Regions from separate parts of the Streptomyces sp. NPDC051173 genome, predicted to be linked through region 1. Evidence: riboswitches for the same ligand, from Rfam matches in the RefSeq annotation. Region 1 holds a riboswitch; the other holds the start of a gene.
What was found. A riboswitch is a leader RNA that binds a small molecule or an ion and turns the genes downstream of it on or off. The one in region 1 is predicted to bind cyclic di-AMP.
Positions count from the first base shown of each region.

Region 2: linked by a shared signal. The riboswitch ahead of AB0435_RS11535 (C40 family peptidase) and the one ahead of AB0435_RS25745 (transglycosylase family protein) in region 1 are both predicted to bind cyclic di-AMP.

Region 1 covers NZ_JBFBBD010000060.1:2,918-7,553, reverse strand. Annotated here, with positions in the region: gene AB0435_RS25755 (cytochrome P450) at 1-1,158, shown strand, start outside; gene AB0435_RS25750 (transglycosylase family protein) at 1,323-2,375, shown strand; cyclic di-AMP (ydaO/yuaA leader) riboswitch at 2,636-2,802, shown strand; gene AB0435_RS25745 (transglycosylase family protein) at 2,806-3,555, shown strand; gene eno (phosphopyruvate hydratase) at 4,034-4,636, shown strand, end outside.
Region 2 covers NZ_JBFBBD010000015.1:18,511-23,146, forward strand. Annotated here, with positions in the region: gene AB0435_RS11520 (urease subunit alpha) at 1-1,037, opposite strand, end outside; gene AB0435_RS11525 (urease subunit beta) at 1,030-1,341, opposite strand; gene AB0435_RS11530 (urease subunit gamma) at 1,355-1,657, opposite strand; cyclic di-AMP (ydaO/yuaA leader) riboswitch at 2,433-2,630, shown strand; gene AB0435_RS11535 (C40 family peptidase) at 2,635-3,105, shown strand; gene AB0435_RS11540 (ATP-binding protein) at 3,185-3,625, opposite strand; gene AB0435_RS11545 (helix-turn-helix transcriptional regulator) at 3,867-4,636, shown strand, end outside.

The sequences.
Region 1 (4,636 bases):
GCCCCCGTCCACCGCACCGCGCTCCCCAGCGGCGTGGACGCCTGGCTGGTGACCCGCTACGCCGACGCCCGGCAGGCGCTCGCCGACCAGCGGCTGTCGAAGAACCCCGTGCACCACAGCGAGTCCGCGCACGGCAAGGGGAAGGTCGGCATCCCGGGCGAGCGCAGCGCCAATCTGATGACGCACCTGCTCAACATCGACCCGCCGGACCACACCCGGCTGCGCCGGCTCGTGTCCAAGGCGTTCACGCCGGGGCGGGTCGCCGAGTTCGCGCCGCGCGTCCAGGAGCTGACCGACGGGCTCATCGACGACTTCTGCGCGAGGGGGAGCGCCGACCTCATCCACGAGTTCGCCTTTCCCCTCCCCATCTATGCGATCTGCGACCTGCTCGGTGTGCCGGCCGAGGACCAGGACGACTTCCGCGACTGGGCGGGCATGATGATCCGCCACGGCGGCGGCCCGCGCGGCGGCGTCGCCCGCGCGGTGAAGAAGATGCGCACCTATCTGGCGGAACTGATCCACCGAAAGCGGGAGAACCCCGGCGAGGATCTGATTTCTGGTCTGATCCGGGCAAGTGACCACGGCGAGCACCTCACCGAGAACGAGGCCGCGGCCATGGCCTTCATCCTGCTCTTTGCGGGTTTCGAAACAACTGTGAACCTGATCGGTAACGGTGTCCACGCCCTCCTGCGCAATCCGGAGCAGCGCGCGCGGCTCCAACTGGCCCTCGCCGAAGGGGACGAGAGCCTGCTCGCCACCGGTGTGGAGGAACTGCTGCGGTACGACGGCCCGGTGGAGCTCGCCACCTGGCGGTTCGCCAAGCAGGAGCTGACGATCGGCGGTCAGCGCATCGCCGAGGGGGACCCCGTGCTCGTGGTCCTCGCGGCCGCCGACCGGGACCCGGAACGGTTCGCCGAGCCCGACACCCTCGACCTCTCCCGGTCCGACAACCAGCACCTCGGATACGGGCACGGAATCCACTACTGCCTGGGCGCCCCGCTGGCCCGGCTGGAGGGCAGGACCGCGCTCGCGACACTGCTGCGGCGCCTCCCTGACCTGCGGCTTTCTGTCGATCCTGAGGAGTTGCGGTGGCGCGGCGGGCTCATCATGCGCGGACTGCGCACGCTGCCGGTCGAGTTCGAGACACGCGCCGGGTGACCCTGCGTCAACTGTCGTGACCACCGCGTGACCTGCGCTACACCGGCTTGTGACTCGTGGGGCCGGTGGCTATGTTCGACCACCATATTCGCCGTCACACGAGAGGCCATCGCATGCGCTCCGGGAACGGTCGACATCGTCGCCCCCGTCAGGTACCCGCCGTCGTGGTCGCAGCGGGGGTGACGGGGTCCGCCCTCGCCATGCCGCTGCTCGCGGCCACCGGCGCCAACGCCGCCGACGCCCCCACGTGGGACCGCGTCGCCCAGTGCGAGAGCGGCGGGACGTGGAGCACCAACTCCGGCAACGGCTCCTACGGCGGTCTGCAGATGACCCAGGAGCTGTGGGAGCAGTACGGGGGCCGCGCGTACGCGCCGCGCCCCGACCTCGCCAGCCGGCAGCAGCAGATCGCCGTCGCCGAGCAGGTCCTGAACGCCGGCGCGAGCCCCTGGCAGGCGTGCGGCTCCGCCGCGGGCCTCGCCAAGGACGGCAAGGCTCCGGAAGTGACCCCCGGCAGCACCAAGGCGCCGACGGACGACGCGCCCGCGCCGCGTGCACCGGAGCGCACTCCCTCCGCACCCGCGACGGGCGGCTCCGCGCCGTCGGACTCCACCGCTTCCCCGGCTGCCCCGGCCTCACCGTCGGCAAACCCGGACGCGAAGCCTTCTCCCGGGACCCCTTCGCCCTCCGCGGGCGACAGGGACGGGAAGCCCGAAGGCGGCAAGCACCGCAAGGACCCGAGCGGCCCCACGAGCGGCCCGGCGAACAGTCCCACGACCGGCCCGACAACCGGACCCACGGGCGACCCCACCGAAATCCCCACGTCGGGCGCGCCGTCCACGCAGAAGCCCGCCGACCCGTCCACCGGCACACCGGCGCCCGCGGACTCCGCGTCCCCGCACGCGCCGTCCACCGACAGCCCGGAGACCGGCTCCGGTCAGGGTTCCGGCCAGGGTTCCGGTTCGGGCTCGGGCAAGCACCGTGCCGAGCCGCCGCGTTCGGGCGACGAGGGCCGTGCCTCGCGCGGCGGTGGCGACGCCCGTACGGACAAGCCCGCCGCCGGGGACTACACGGTGCGGCCCGGTGACAATCTGTCAGTCATCGCGGAGGCTCACTCCGTTAACGGTGGATGGCAATCGCTGTACCAGCGCAACGAGAAAGTTGTCGGTTCCGATCCCGATCTGATCCTTCCTGGTCAGCGGCTTGAGGTCGGCAAATAGCCCGACAGTTCGGGGGGAATGTCCGTTCCAGTCGAAAGTGAGACATGGGTCTCGTTGAAGTTCCGCGGAACGGTCCCCTCCAAAACTTGGCACACCCGCTCCCACCTGCGGAAATGTCAGGTTTCTATGGGTAACAAGAGGCAACTGTGGCTGGAAAGAGGGGTTTGAACCCGTCGGCCCGGAGTGCTTACCGTCATGACCGCTCGCCACCGCGAGCACCACGGTCGCCACGCCGAATCCTGCCGGCGACCGGCGGAGTCGTCGCGCAAGCGCCGTAGGCAGGAGCGGGGGAACCAAGGTAGGCGCCGGAACGGTCCGCTGGGACCGGGACGGCTTGGGGTGAAGCCGAGTGTGCTCGCACACGAGGCCGGGCGAACTCACAGCCCGAACCCGACAGCTCACCTCGTAGGCGTCGGTGAGGAAACGACTCATGTCCAAGGGCAAGCACCGTCGTCCGTCCAAGGCCGTCCGCATCGTCACGCTCGCCGGTGTCACCGGCGCCGCGGTCGCGGCCCCGCTGATGATCGCGACCTCCGCGAACGCCGCCTCCGTCTCCACCTGGGACAAGGTCGCCCAGTGCGAGTCCGGCGGTAACTGGTCCATCAACACCGGCAACGGCTACTACGGCGGCCTGCAGTTCTCGCAGTCCTCCTGGAACGCCGCCGGCGGTCAGAGCTACGCCGACCGAGCCGACCACGCCAGCAAGTCCCAGCAGATCGCCGTCGCCGAGAAGCTCCTCGCCATGCAGGGCCCCGGTGCCTGGGGCTGTGCCGGCGCGGGCAACCTGAGCTCCGGTGGCGCGAAGGCCGACGTCGACACCTCCGACGACTCGTCCTCCGCCTCGCACGGCACCTCCACCAAGTCGCACGCCGACCGCAGCGAGCGCCAGGCCGCGCCGAAGAAGACCGCCCCGAAGCACGCCGCTCCGCAGGCGCAGAGCTCCGACGAGGACGAGTCCGAGGCCGCCCCGGCCCCGAAGCAGACCGCGCCGAAGCACGCCGCCCCGAAGCCCGTGCAGAAGGGCGACGGCGAGTACGAGGTCAAGGAAGGCGACACCCTCGGCAAGATCGCCGACGCCAACAAGGTCAAGGGTGGCTGGGAGAAGCTCTACGACCTCAACAAGGACGTCGTCGACAACGCGGACCTGATCTTCCCGGGCCAGCAGCTGCACCTCAGCTGATCCGGTGGGTGCGGTGGCTCACGCCGCACCCGTACCGCGCACGGCGACACCGCCCCGCTCCGACGCGAACCCCGAGCCGCGCCGGAGCGGGGCTCTGTCTTTCCGCGGGCTCGGCCCCCGGGCCCCCAGACCCCCGAAGCACGCTTCGCTACGGTCCGCACGATTCAGCCCGTCCGGCGTTTGAGGACGTGGCCGCAGGCCGCTCCCGCCGCAGGCGGCAACAGACCGGTAGCCGGGGGTCTGGGGCACGCGCCCCAGTTCGGGAAGGGGCGGGGTGGGGAACGAGCCCGCCGCAGGCGGAAAAGCAAACCCGCACCCAAGCCCGGCCCACTTCATCGCTCAGCGAACACCATTCGCCCCATTACCTCGCCACTTGCTCCAAATTTCCGGCCGTGGGGCGTCCCGACGGCAGGGTGAGCCCCCGCCGCCCGTTAGGCTCGTGCTCGCAGAACTCCAGACACACACGAAGGAGACCCTCGTGCCGTCCATCGACGTCGTCGTAGCTCGCGAGATCCTCGACTCGCGAGGCAACCCCACGGTCGAGGTCGAGGTCGGCCTCGACGACGGCTCCACGGGCCGTGCCGCCGTGCCGTCCGGTGCCTCGACCGGTGCCTTCGAGGCCATCGAGCTCCGTGACGGTGACAAGAACCGTTACCTCGGCAAGGGCGTCGAGAAGGCCGTGCTGGCCGTCATCGAGCAGATCGGCCCGGAGCTCGTCGGCTACGACGCCACCGAGCAGCGCCTGATCGACCAGGCCATGTTCGACCTGGACGCCACCGAGAACAAGGGCTCGCTCGGCGCCAACGCCATCCTCGGCGTCTCCCTCGCCGTGGCGCACGCCGCGTCCGAGGCCTCCGACCTGCCGCTGTTCCGCTACCTGGGCGGCCCGAACGCGCACCTGCTGCCCGTTCCGATGATGAACATCCTCAACGGTGGGTCGCACGCCGACTCCAACGTGGACATCCAGGAGTTCATGATCGCTCCGATCGGCGCGGAGTCCTTCTCCGAGGCCCTGCGCTGGGGCGCCGAGGTCTACCACACCCTCAAGTCCGTGCTGAAGGCCAAGGGCCTGTCCACCGGC
Region 2 (4,636 bases), on a different contig from region 1:
GGCCTGATGCGGGACTCGGCGAAGGCGAGGTCCTCGGGCACGGCGGGGTTGAGGTGGTGACAGACCATCAGCATGTCGAGGTGTTCGTCGACGGTGTTGACGGTGTGCGGGCGGGTCGGGTTGGTGGAGCTGGGGAGGACGTTGGCCTCGGAGACGACGGTGATGATGTCGGGCGCGTGCCCGCCGCCCGCACCCTCGGTGTGGTACGCGTGGATGGAGCGCCCGGCGATCGCGGCGAGGGTGTCGCCGACGAAGCCCGCCTCGTTGAGCGTGTCGGTGTGGATGGCGAGCTGGGCGCCGCTCTCCTCGCACACGGACAGGCAGGCGTCGATGACGGCGGGGGTCGCGCCCCAGTCCTCGTGGATCTTGAAGCCGACGGCCCCGGCGCGCAGTTGGGCGCGCATGGAGTCGTAGGAGACGGTGTTGCCCTTGCCGAGGAAGCCGACGTTCAGCGGGTAGCCCTCCATCGCCTCGAACATCCGGGCGAGGTGCCAGGAGCCGGGGGTGATGGTGGTGGCCTTGCTGCCCTCCGCCGGGCCGGTGCCGCCGCCGACGAGCGTGGTGACGCCGGAGGCGAGGGCCTCGTCCGCGATCTGCGGGCAGATGAAGTGGACGTGGGCGTCGACGGCCCCGGCGGTGAGGATCCTGCCGTTCCCCGCGATGATCTCGGTCTCGGGGCCGATGACGAGGTCGGGGTGGACGCCGTCCATGGTGTCGGGGTTGCCGGCCTTGCCGATGCCGGTGATGCGGCCGTCGCGGATGCCGATGTCGGCCTTGACGACGCCCCAGTGGTCGAGGACGACGGCGCCGGTGATGACGGTGTCGGGGGCGCCGTCGGCGCGGGTCGCGCGGGACTGGCCCATGGACTCCCGGATGACCTTGCCGCCGCCGAAGACCGCTTCGTCCCCGGCGTGTCCGGGGCCGCCGCTGCGGTCCTCCTCGATCTCGACGAGGAGGTCGGTGTCGGCGAGGCGGATACGGTCCCCCGCCGTGGGGCCGAACAGATCGGCGTACGCGGCCCGGCTGAGCTCAGTCATCGAGCGGTCCCCCGCACTCGCCGCGCAGCCCCTCGACGACGCGCTTGCCGGCGATCGGCACCAGGCCGACCTCGACGGGGATGCCGGGCTCGAAGCGCACGGCGGTGCCGGCGGCGATGTCGAGCCGCTTGCCGCGGGCGGCGGCGCGGTCGAAGTCGAGGCCGGGGTTGGCCTCGGCGAAGTGGTAGTGCGAGCCGACCTGCACGGGCCGGTCGGCGGCGTTGAGCACGGTGAGGCGGGTGCGGTGGAGCCCCTGGTTGAGGGGGACGGGGGCGTCGGCGAGCAGGAACTCTCCGGGAATCATGGCGGTCTTCCCTTCAGCCGATGGGCTCGTGCACGGTGACGAGCTTGGTGCCGTCCGGGAAGGTGGCCTCCACCTGGACCTCGTGGATCATCTCGGGTATGCCGCTCATCACTTCGGCGCGGCCGAGCACCTTGCGCCCGGAGGACATCAGCTCGGCGACGGTCCGGCCGTCGCGGGCGCCTTCGAGGACGTGCACGGTGATCAGGGCCACCGCCTCGGGGTGGTTGAGCAGCACCCCACGGGCCCGGCGCTTCTCGGCTACGTCGGCGGCCACATGGAGAAGCAGGCGTTCCTGCTCATGCGGGGAGAGTTGCATGCGTCCACCTCACTGACGAACCAGTCCCCCTAGCGGAACCCAACGGGGGCACACAAGAGTTCTACAACCTTTGACCTGGGGTTCTTCATCGGACAGCCAGGGATTGCAGATTAGAGCGGAAGGTTTTCCAACGCGTTAACTGACTCTTTGCGCATCCATGGCCAGAGGGGTCGCACGGGACCGGAGAGGCCGGAGGGACGGATCCGGCGATCCGGGCCGGGACCGCGTGCCGCTGCCGTCTGCATCTACTGGATCTTCTGGGCCGGATCACTCCGCCGCACCCTCATGACACGTACGACGGGCTACGGGCGCCGCAGACCGCGCGCGTCGCCCGCGCGGGACCGCGCGAAGCCCTCGCAGCCGCGTTCGAGGGCGGTGGGCGGGAGTTGCCCGGGAGCAGCCTGGCGCGCCCGGTGCCGGTCCGGGCCGGGGCGCGACGGGCGCGTCGGGGCGCGGTCCCGCTCGCACTCCCGCCCGCGCCCATGGATCACGGGTCGGCGGGCGAATAAACACCGCTCCCCCAGACGCCGGACGGTGTCGTAGACGACGCGCGGTGATCGATTTCAACCGGGCGAGCACGCCGCGCCGGAGCGGTGCCGCGGGCCCCCAGGCCAGGGGCTCAACAGGGGTTCGCCGAAACGGACAATCCCCGTCGTGTCCAGCGGAATTGCCCGGGAGTGAGCAGCCTCACATACCTCTGGTTCCGCTCGGAATCCGTACCTGGGCTGCGCCAAGATCCGGTCGACGACAAGACCCCGCCATCCCGGCGGGGCGGTCCAGGCGGACGCCGAACCCCGCCGCTGTCTGGATGCCGGGTCGACCGAACGCACCGGTGGGGATGGAGGACCCGAGCACGGTGGGACGACCAAGAGTAGTGCGGTCGGCCCTTGGGGTGAAGCCGTTGACACGGCCGGGCATCTTCGCCTGCCCGAACCCGACAGGTCATCCTTCACAGGCGGCTGACGAAGGGTTGGCACATGGGCGCGCACAAACGTCCGTCAATGATGTCCAGGGCCGGCGCGGCCTCCGCGCTCACGCTCGCCGCCGTCGGCGCCACGGTGCTGGTGCCGGGCGGCGCGACGGGAGCCGAGGCATCGACCGTCGCCACCAACGCACTGCACATCGCGGCCTCGAAACAGGGTTCCCCCTATCAGTGGGGCGCGACCGGCCCTTACCGCTTCGACTGCTCGGGCCTGACCCTCTACTCCTTCAAGCGGGCCGGGAAGAGCCTGCCCCGCACCGCCGCCGAGCAGTACAACCGGACCACCCACATCCCCCGCGCCGCCCGCGAAGCCGGCGACCTGGTGTTCTTCGTCTCCGGCCAGGGCATCTACCACGTCGGGATATACGCGGGCGACGGCAGGATCTGGCACGCGCCCAAGACGGGTGCGGTGGTCCGCCTGGAGCGGATCTGGACGAACAACGTCCGCTACGGCCGGGTGGACTGACCCGCCGGCACACACAGCGAAAGGCGGCCGCGACGCCGCACCGGGGCCCCGCACGCCGTGCGGGGCCCCGGCCCCGCCCTCACCGTTCGGCGCTGAGGGCGGGCACGGTCCAGGGCATCGAGATCCACACGGTCTTGCCGCCGTCCGGGTTCGGGGTGAAGAAGACCCTTCCCCCGCGCTCCGCGGTGAGGCAGCGGATGATGACCAGGCCCCGCCCGTTGTCCTGCTGGACGGCGGCGGGCAGTCTGCGGGGGAAGCGCGGGTGGCTGTCGGTGACCCCGATCCGCAGCTGCCGGTCGAGTTCGAGCCGGACCTCGACGGTGAAGGTGGGCGACTGGCCGCGGGTGTGCTGCACGGCGTTGGTGGCGAGCTCGGAGACGATCAGCCGGATGGTCTCGGCGGCTTCCGTGCCGCCCGGCAGCCCCCAGTCCGCGAGCACGCCGGCCACATAGCGGCGTGCGGTGGAGACCGAGGCGGGGGCGCTCGGCAGGGTGACGGTGGCTTCTTGATGATCTGCCATGGCGCTGTCCCTTTCCCGCCGGGAGCGGACTCCGACGCAATGCGTCGTGAAGTCGAGAGCGCTTCCGGACGGCTCTGTCCGACAGCCTGCCACCGGAAATGGGGGTGATGCGGGCGATCCCCCAGTATCTGCATATATCTGTCGCTCGAAGCGGTGAACTCTACGACGAGCGACCGGATTCCGGCGGCACAGTGGTCTATTGACAAGAAACACCATGTTCATCACAGGCGGAGGCAGGGCTATGCGAAACGGACCCGCGGTGCGCCGCCGCAAACTCGGTGGCGAGCTGCGCCGCCAGCGCGAACTCGCCGGACTGACCAGCCTGGAGGCCGCGCACGCGGTGGGCTGGCACCAGTCGAAGGTCAGCCGCATCGAGACGGGCAGCAGTGGCGTGAAGTCCTCGGACGTCGCGCTGCTGCTGGACGCCTACGGTGTGTCGGACCCCGAACTGCGCGCGCTGCTGGGAGCACTGTGCGGCGCGGGCACCGCCGATGCGGAGGGCGCCCGCCGGGGCTGGTGGTACGCCTACCGCAATCTGCTGCCCCCGGCGTATCTCGACTTCATCAGCCTGGAATCGGAGGCGTCACGGTTACGCACCCTGGAGACGACGGTCGTGCCGGGCCTCCTCCAGACTCCTGCTTATGCCCGTGCGGTGACCCGTGCGGCGCTCAACGACCCGCCGCCGGAACAGGTGGAGAAGCTGGTACGGGTGCGCATGGCACGGCAGTCGGTGCTGGGCGGCGACAGTCCGCTGGAGTTGTGTGCCGTGCTGGACGAGGCTGTGCTCCGCCACCAGGTCGGTGGACGGGAGGTCATGGCCGGGCAGTTGAGGCATCTGGTGGAAACGGGTGCGCAGCGTCATGTGCGGCTGCATGTACTGCCGTTCTCCAGGAGCGGCCATATTGGCATCACCGGGCCTTTTGTTATTTTCTCATTTCCGCGCATTGCTGATCTGGACGTGGTTGTTCTCGACCATTTGACGAGTAGCCTCTACCTCGAGCGGAAAGAAGA